2 regions of the Pseudomonas sp. PGPR40 genome follow, and region 2 is predicted to be linked to the other one. Evidence: predicted binding sites of a transcription regulator. Region 2 holds the regulator's gene; the other holds the start of a gene.
What was found. Region 2 encodes sigma-54, which starts transcription at its own class of promoters, with help from an activator protein. Its sites were predicted from a motif close to ANTGGCATNNANNTTGCTNT; they were not measured.
Positions count from the first base shown of each region.

Region 1: MEB48_RS06630 (flagellar hook-length control protein FliK) is a predicted target of sigma-54. The motif match lies at 2,837-2,856, and genes of this name have one in related genera.

Region 1 covers NZ_JAKLSP010000005.1:121,211-125,665, forward strand. Annotated here, with positions in the region: gene fliM (flagellar motor switch protein FliM) at 1-708, opposite strand, end outside; gene fliL (flagellar basal body-associated protein FliL) at 718-1,218, opposite strand; gene MEB48_RS06630 (flagellar hook-length control protein FliK) at 1,444-2,799, opposite strand; gene MEB48_RS06635 (Hpt domain-containing protein) at 2,905-3,252, opposite strand; gene MEB48_RS06640 (fused response regulator/phosphatase) at 3,286-4,455, opposite strand, start outside.
Region 2 covers NZ_JAKLSP010000014.1:53,884-58,338, forward strand. Annotated here, with positions in the region: gene MEB48_RS13800 (KdsC family phosphatase) at 1-30, shown strand, start outside; gene lptC (LPS export ABC transporter periplasmic protein LptC) at 38-610, shown strand; gene lptA (lipopolysaccharide transport periplasmic protein LptA) at 597-1,145, shown strand; gene lptB (LPS export ABC transporter ATP-binding protein) at 1,145-1,870, shown strand; gene MEB48_RS13820 (RNA polymerase factor sigma-54) at 2,057-3,550, shown strand; gene hpf (ribosome hibernation-promoting factor, HPF/YfiA family) at 3,630-3,938, shown strand; gene ptsN (PTS IIA-like nitrogen regulatory protein PtsN) at 3,951-4,415, shown strand; gene rapZ (RNase adapter RapZ) at 4,418-4,455, shown strand, end outside.

The DNA of each region.
Region 1 (4,455 bases), on a different contig from region 2:
ATCGGACTGGAAGCCGGCGTCGAGCATTTCGCGCACCGGCTCGATCATCGAGTACGGCATGGTCACGTGCAGGTCGCCGCCACCGCCATCGAGTTCGATGTGGAACGTCGATACCACAATGGCTTCGCTCGGGCCGACGATGTTGGCCATGGCCGGGTTCACTTCCGAGTTGATGTACTCGAAGTTCACTTCCATGATCGCCTGCCACGCTTCCTTCAAATCGACGAAGGCTTGTTCCAGCACCATGCGCACCACACGCAGTTCGGTCGGGGTGAATTCACGCCCTTCGATCTTCGCGTGACGGCCGTCGCCGCCGAAGAAGTTGTCCACCAGTTTGAACACCAGTTTGGCGTCGAGAATGAACAACGCTGTGCCGCGCAATGGTTTGATCTTGACCAGGTTGAGACTGGTCGGCACGTACAGCGAGTGTACGTATTCGCCGAACTTCATCACCTGCACGCCACCGACGGCAACGTCCGCCGAGCGGCGCAGCATGTTGAACATGCTGATGCGGGTGTAGCGGGCGAAACGCTCGTTGATCATTTCCAGGGTCGGCATACGCCCCCGGACGATGCGATCCTGGCTGGTCAGGTCGTAGCTTTTGACACTGCCAGGTTCGGCAGCGTTATCGGTCTGTACCAGACCATCGTCGACGCCATGCAACAGCGCATCGATCTCATCCTGGGACAGCAGGTCCTGCACGGCCATGTCGTGTTCCTACTGCAGTACGAAATTAGTGAAAAGCAACTGTTCGATCACCACTTTGCCCAGCTCTTTCTGCGCCACTTCCTGGACGCTGGCCGTGGCTTTCTGGCGCAACATTTCCTGGCCGACAGGCGTGGCCAGCGTGGCGAAGTCCTGCCCGGAGAACAGCATCACCAGGTTATTGCGGATCACCGGCATATGGACTTTGAGCGCTTCCAGATCGGCCTGATTGCGACCCTGCATAGTGATGCTCACCTGCATGTAGCGCTGACGGCCGTTCTGGGTGTAGTTGGCGACGAAGGCCGGCGCCATGGCCTCGAAGATGGCCGGCTGCTTGCCGACCACAGCGGTTTCAGCCGCAGCGGCAGGTTTGCTCTGGGCGCCGTGCATGAAGAACCAGGTCGCCCCCACGGACAAGCCGATCGCCAGCAGCAGGGCCACGATAATCACAATGATCAGCTTGATTTTGCCTTTGGTTGCGGGGTCTTTTACTACTGCTTCGCTCTTCGCCATGCCAATAATCCGTCACTATTCGGGTTTTCACAGTCGCACGGCAAGGCAAGAGCAAGTGTTATGCCAGAAGTATCGGGAGGTAAGGAGACGGCGAATGATCGGCGAGCACCAATCAAATGTGGGAGCGGGCTTGCTCGCGAATGCGGTGTGACAGCCAACATAAATGTTGAATGTTAAATCGCATTCGCGAGCAAGCCCGCTCCCACAAGGAGTTGTGGCGTTTGATCAGGCGTAGTAGTCGACGGCGCTGGTGCCGATCACACTGGTGGTATTCGCGGTTATTTCAGCGAGCGTCGCTGGAAGCTCTTCATCGACAGAATCGAGGCGACCGCCACTGGCGTTGCTACGTCCACCTTGCCCCTGTTGAGCCTGTTCCTGACCCTGCCAGCCACGGGACTGATCGGAAACGTTGACATCAACCTGGCCCATGCCCTGCTGCGCGAACATGTCACGCAGGCGATGCATTTGCCCGTCGAGCGCTTCGCGAACGCTTGGGTGGGCGCTCATGAAAGTCACCTGGGTTTGCTGATCCGGAACCATGTTCACCCGAATATCGAGGCGCCCCAACTCGGCCGGTTGCAACTGGATATCCGCCGCCTTGAGATTGGCGCTGGACAGGTACATGACCCGGTTGACCACCTCTTCGGTCCAACCGCTCTGATGCATGGCGATTGGCTGGTTCACCGGCAATGCATTGGCAGTCTTCGGCGTCGCCGCCTGTGTCAGTGCCGCCAGACGGTTGGCGAAATCATCGACACGGGTATCGCTGCTCGCGGACTTGAGGTCTTTGAGGCCGTCATCGATCAGGCCACTGAAAGTCTTCTCGCTGCCCTGACGGGTGCTGTCCTGGTCGGCTTGCACATCGAGCATACTCGCCATGCCCGCGGCAAAGTTTTGTGCCGAAGTTGGCTCGCCGTCGACTTGAGCCGCAGTCGGCGCAGCTTTTGGCTGGGCCTGGCTTGCAGCCGAAACGTGCCCGCCCTGCTCCATGGCCATGCGCACGGCTGGCAGCGCATCGAGAGGATCGGCTTCGGGATCGAAATCCGGGTCGATGGGCGCAACAGTCTGTGCCGCAGCTGCGGTAACGACGGCGGCGACAGGCGCCTCAACGTGTGGTTGCACAGTGGCCACAACTGTTGGGGTTTCCGGCACTGGGGCTGGCACCACCGGCTGCATCACCAACGCAGCATCGAGAGTCGGATCGACAGGTACGGTATCGGCCAGCGGCGTCGACGTCTCTGTCGTATCCGAAGCGTCATCGCTGGCCGTCTTGTCGTCAGCCAGCGCCGGTTTATCGGCGGGCAAGGATTTGCCGCTATCGGCAACCGTCGGTTCCGGGGCGGCAGACTTGTCGTTGCTCACGTCTTTTTTTCCGGCACTGTCCGGCGCTTTGTCGCGCGCAGGTTTAACCGATCCGTCCACCACAGCCGAGGGCTTGTTCCGGGCTTGATTGGCGTAGACCTGAGCGAAGCTGGAGGCTTTGTCCCCGGACTCATCCGTCAGCGCCGGTGCATTGGCGGCCGCGGCTTGAGTCCTGGCCGTAGCGGAGGCCTGAAGAAGGGAATTGGGGGTAACGGGCATAAAACGGTCTCCGCTGCACTGGGATCGTAGGTACAGTTGAGCAAATTGATTGCAAGGGTCGAGCCAGCTTTATTCGCTGGCCGCTAAAAGCGTCGGACGGTTGCTTTATTCAGCAAGGGAGCGCTGGCGCTCCGCTTCGTAGAGAGGTCGGACAATGGCGAATTCACCGTCAATTTCTCCGACCAGCGCTTCAATACCTTCGAGGCTTTTCTGCTTGGCTCGCTGCTCCAGTTCATTGCACAACTCGGCCAGCCGGGTAGCGCCCATGTTGCTGCAACTGCCTTTGAAGCTATGCGCAGCCGCGCCCAACTGATCGGCATTATCGGCCTTTTGCAGCAGGCTCAAACGCTCTTCGGAATCGGCGAGAAAGGTATCGAGCAATTCTGGATACCCGTCTTCCATAACTTCCTGCAACGCGCTCAGCACGTCGCGGTCCAGATGTGTGTCAGCCACTTGTTCACTCCTTGATCAAGAACATGCCTGGGATCAGGCCAGAGCCTCCCAGAAGAACTCCACGCGAGCACTGCGACCATTATCGGACCAGCTCGCATGATCGCTCAACTGGCGGATCAAGCTGACGCCACGTCCCGACAGACGGACATCATCATCGACAGGACGCGCCATCACCCGCGCCACATCGAAACCCTTGCCACTGTCTTCGACCCGGACCGTCAGGCAACCGCCCGCGCCTTTTGGCGTCACTTGAAAATGTACCCGCACATAACCGTCCCGCAATTCGTCCAGGCGTGCATTGCGTTGCTGATAATAACGCGCAAAACCCGAAGCATCGCGTTTGAGACTCGAATCCAGGCCCAGCACGCCATGCTCCAGGGCGTTGGAATAAAGCTCTGCCAGCACACTGTAGAGTGCGCCACTCTGAGTCCGCAGGCCATGCACCTCAAGCAGCAATTGCAACAAGTACGGCAGCGGATTGAAGCGTTTGAGGGTGGCGGCGCGAAACTCGAAACTCACCGACCAGTCCAGCGGACTGGACTGGCCGCTGTCGGAGTACACCGGCGCTGGCGGACTCAGTTGCGCAGCTTCTAGTAGGCTGACCTCGACCATACTCACGTCATCGCGGGCCTCGCCGCGAAAGTCCCGCAGGGCCTGCTCGATCTCTTCGAACAGCGCATCAGGCTGACGATTGGTTGCAAACACCTGCTCCAATCGCTCTACGCCAAACAACTGCTCATTGGCATCGCAGGTATCGATCACCCCGTCGGATAACAAAAACACCCGATCCCCAACAGCCATCGGGAACACTTCGGTGCAATCATTGAAGGTTTGCGGGCTCAGCACGCCCAGCGGCAAGTGCCGTGCCGTCAGTACCGTACGTTCGCCGCTAGCCGTGCTGTGCAGATAACCGTCCGGCATCCCACCGTTCCAGACCTCCACCGAACCTCGCTGAAAGCTCAGGCACAGCAGGGTCGCGCAGCAGAACATGTCCACCGGCAGAATACGTTTGAGTTTGGCGTTCATCTCGCGCAGGGTTTCGGACAAGCCGTAGCCCTTGGCCGTCATGCCGTAGAAGACTTCAGCCAACGGCATGGCACCCACAGCGGCCGGCAAACCATGGCCAGTGAAATCGCCAAGCAGCACATGCATGTCGCCGGCCGGGGTGAACGCGGCCAGCAACAGATCGCCATTGAACAGCGC
Region 2 (4,455 bases):
CTCGATGCGGCCAATGCCGCGTACCTGTGAGCCCATCATGCTGAGCAAAAAGATTCGCAATATCCTGGTGTTCGGTTGCATCGCGGCGATTTTTGCAGCGGTCGGCTATTGGAACATCAGCCCGGAACGCTTCCTCGACAAGCCGGTGGTGAAGGTCGATGAAAGCGCGATCGACTATTACGCCGTCAACGCCCACAGCGTGCAATACCTGCCCGACGGCAAACTGCAATACGAGATGACGTCGGACAAGGTCGAACACCTGAAAGCGACCGAAGTGACATTGCTGACCAATCCTGACCTGAACATGTTCCGTGGCACCGAATTCCCCTGGCACGTCCAGAGCGAGCGCGGCGAAGTCAATCCGGACGGCACTCAGGTCGAACTGATCGATTCGGTACGAATCACGCGTTTCGATGAGAAAAACCGCAAGACCCTGATTACCACCACTCGCATGACCGTGTTCCCGCAGCAGCAATATGCGCAGACCGATCAACCCGTTAGAATCGACGGCGCTGGCGGTGTATCGACTGGCAACGGAATGAAAGCGTACTTGAAAGAAAGCAGGATACACCTGCTATCGAACGTAAGAGGACAGTATGAGGCTCGTTAAAACTCTCCCTATTTTGCTCAGTCTGGGCGCAGCACTGGGAAGCGTGAGCGCCTGGGCTCTGCCGAATGATCAAGAGCAGCCTATCCGCATCCAGGCCGACGATGCCCAACTGGACGACAAGAATGGCGTGGCCACTTATAAAGGTGACGTGATCATCACCCAGGGCTCGATGAAGGTCACCGGCAACACCGTGACCATCACCCGCACTCCGGCCGGCGACATCGACGTGGTGACTTCGGTGGGCAACCTTGCCTATTTCGAGCAACTGCAAACGGCAGGCGATACCAAGCCGGTTCAGGGCTATGGCGTCACTATCCAGTACCACGCCTCGCAAAACCGTGTCGTTCTGATCGATCGCGCCAAAGTCATCGACAAAGACAACAACGTCACCCAAGGCGAGAAAATCGTCTACGACACGGTCAAAAAGCTTGCGAGCGCCGGTCGCGCCACGGGTAACAAGGTCACCGAGGCGCGTCCTCGCATCGACATGGTGATCCAGCCGAAGAAGAAAACCGACGAGCAAAAGGCCCAGTAATGGCAACTCTGAAAGCTCAGCATCTGGCCAAGAGCTACAAGAGCCGCCAGGTCGTGCGCGACGTCAGCCTGTCCATCGACAGCGGTCAGATCGTCGGCTTGCTTGGCCCTAACGGTGCGGGTAAAACTACCTGTTTCTACATGATTGTCGGTTTGGTACAGGCCGATCAGGGCCGCGTACTGATCGATGACCTGGACGTCAGCCACCAGCCGATGCACGGTCGTGCGAAGGCGGGTATCGGCTATCTTCCGCAAGAAGCGTCGATCTTCCGCAAACTGTCGGTGGCCGACAACATCATGGCCATCCTCGAAACCCGCAAGGAACTCGACAAGGCCGGTCGTCGCCAAGAGCTGGAAAGCCTGCTGCAGGAATTCCACATCCACCACATCCGAGACAACCTTGGCATGAGCCTGTCCGGTGGTGAACGCCGCCGTGTGGAAATCGCCCGGGCCCTGGCTACCAACCCGAAATTCATCCTCCTCGATGAACCCTTCGCCGGCGTAGATCCGATTTCGGTGGGCGATATCAAGCAGATCATCCATCACCTCAAGGCCAAAGGCATTGGCGTGCTGATCACGGACCACAACGTCCGCGAGACCCTGGATATCTGCGAAACGGCCTACATCGTCAACGACGGACAGTTGATCGCCGAAGGTGACTCCGCCACCATCCTGGCCAACGAACTGGTCAAGGAAGTGTATCTGGGCCATGAGTTCCGGCTGTAAGCGCCTGAGGTGCCTGGCCAGGTGCCAAAGCGCTTGTTTCAATAAAAAATCAATAACTTTTTATTGTTACAGCGCTCTAGGCAAACACTTCAGTTTCGGGCATATAATTTGCTTATGTTTGGCGCTTCGGCGCCCTGTAGTGGATGGCGCATGTGCGCCGGCGAATTAAGGTGTTAAGCCCCTGCCATGAAACCATCGCTAGTCTTGAGAATGGGCCAGCAGCTGACGATGACACCGCAGCTGCAACAGGCCATCCGCCTGCTCCAATTGTCGACCCTGGACCTGCAACAGGAAATCCAGGAGGCCCTGGAGTCCAATCCGATGCTCGAACGCCAGGAAGAAGGCGACGACTTCGATAACGCCGACCCCTTGGCCGATAGCGCCGACCAAAAACCCAACGCCGACATTCAGGAACCCTCCTATCAGGAAACCGCCCCGACGGTGGATAACCTCGAGGAAGGTGACTGGAACGAGCGCATTCCCAACGAATTGCCCGTCGATACGGCCTGGGAAGACGTCTACCAGACTAGCGCCAGCAGCCTGCCGAGCAACGATGACGACGAGTGGGATTTCACCACCCGTACGTCGGCCGGTGAAAGCCTGCAAAGCCATTTGCTCTGGCAACTGAACCTGGCACCGATGTCTGACACCGATCGCCTGATCGCTGTGACCCTGATCGACTGCATCAATAATCAGGGCTACCTGGACGAAACCCTCGAGGAAATCCTCGATGCGTTCGACCCGGAACTGGACATCGAACTGGACGAAATCGAAGCCGTCCTGCACCGCATCCAGCAATTCGAACCCGCCGGCATCGGCGCCCGTAACCTCGGGGAATGCCTGCTGCTGCAACTGCGCCAACTGTCCGCCAAGACCCCTTGGCTGGCCGAGGCCAAGCGCCTGGTCACCGACTACATCGACCTGCTCGGCAGCCGCGACTACAGCCAGCTGATGCGCCGCATGAAGCTCAAGGAAGATGAACTGCGCCAGGTCATCGAACTGGTCCAGAGCCTCAACCCGCGCCCGGGCTCACAGATCGAGTCTACCGAAGCCGAATACGTGGTTCCCGACGTGATCGTGCGCAAGGACAACGAGCGCTGGCTGGTGGAATTGAACCAGGAGTCGGTGCCACGCCTGCGGGTCAACGCCCAATACGCCGGTTTCGTACGCCGTGCCGATACCAGCGCTGATAACACCTTCATGCGCAATCAGCTGCAGGAAGCTCGCTGGTTCATCAAGAGCCTGCAAAGCCGCAACGAAACCCTGATGAAAGTGGCCACCCAGATTGTCGAGCATCAGCGCGGCTTTCTTGAATACGGCGACGAAGCCATGAAACCGCTGGTACTGCACGACATCGCCGAAGCGGTGGGCATGCACGAATCGACGATTTCACGGGTGACCACGCAAAAGTTCATGCATACCCCACGGGGCATCTATGAACTGAAATACTTTTTTTCCAGCCACGTCAGTACCTCCGAAGGCGGTGAATGCTCGTCCACGGCGATCCGCGCGATCATCAAAAAACTGGTTGCCGCGGAAAATCAGAAAAAGCCGTTGAGTGACAGCAAGATCGCTGGTTTACTGGAGGCACAAGGCATTCAGGTAGCCCGTCGTACCGTCGCCAAGTACCGCGAATCTTTGGGGATCGCGCCTTCCAGCGAACGGAAGCGGTTGATGTAGCCGCCGGGCTCGCCACAGCGTTCCAGTGGCAGGCATTTCTGCCTGCCGCTTTATGCACTGGCAACGAAGGAGAAGCTGTATGCAAGTCAACATCAGTGGACACCAACTGGAAGTGACCGAACCCCTGCGCACCTATATCGGCGAAAAACTCGACCGATTGGAGAGGCATTTCGACAGGATCACCAACGTGCAAGTCACGATGAACGTCGAGAAGCTGCTGCAGAAGATCGAAGCCACGCTGCATATTCCCGGCGGAGAAGTGGTCGCCAATGCCGAGCATACGGACATGTATGCCGCCATCGACCTGCTGACCGACAAGCTGGATCGCCAACTCAAAAAGCATAAGGAAAAGACCCAGAGCCTCCTCCAGGGCGCGACCGGTCGTTAACACTCCCAACCCATGATCCGACTAGAAACCATCCTGACCCCCGGCCGTTCCCAAGTGAACGCGCCGGGCGGCAGTAAAAAGAAAGCCCTCGAGCAAATTGCCAACCTTATCCACCGCGAAGTGCCGGATCTGGAAATGCAGGACGTCTTCGAGGCTCTGATTGCCCGTGAGAAACTCGGTTCTACCGGTTTCGGCAACGGCATCGCCATCCCCCATTGCCGGCTCAAAGGCTGCACCTCGCCAATCAGTGCGCTGCTGCACCTGGAAGCCCCTATCGATTTCGACGCCATTGATGGCGCCCCGGTTGACCTGCTGTTCGTGCTGCTGGTCCCGGAAGCCGCCACCGATGCACACCTGGAATTGCTCCGTCAGATCGCCAGCATGCTGGATCGCAAGGATGTGCGTGAAAAACTGCGCAGCGCCCCGAGCAACGAAGCCTTGTATCAGGTTGTCCTGGACGAGCAGAGCGGTCACTAATCATGCGCCTGATCATCGTCAGCGGCCGCTCCGGCTCAGG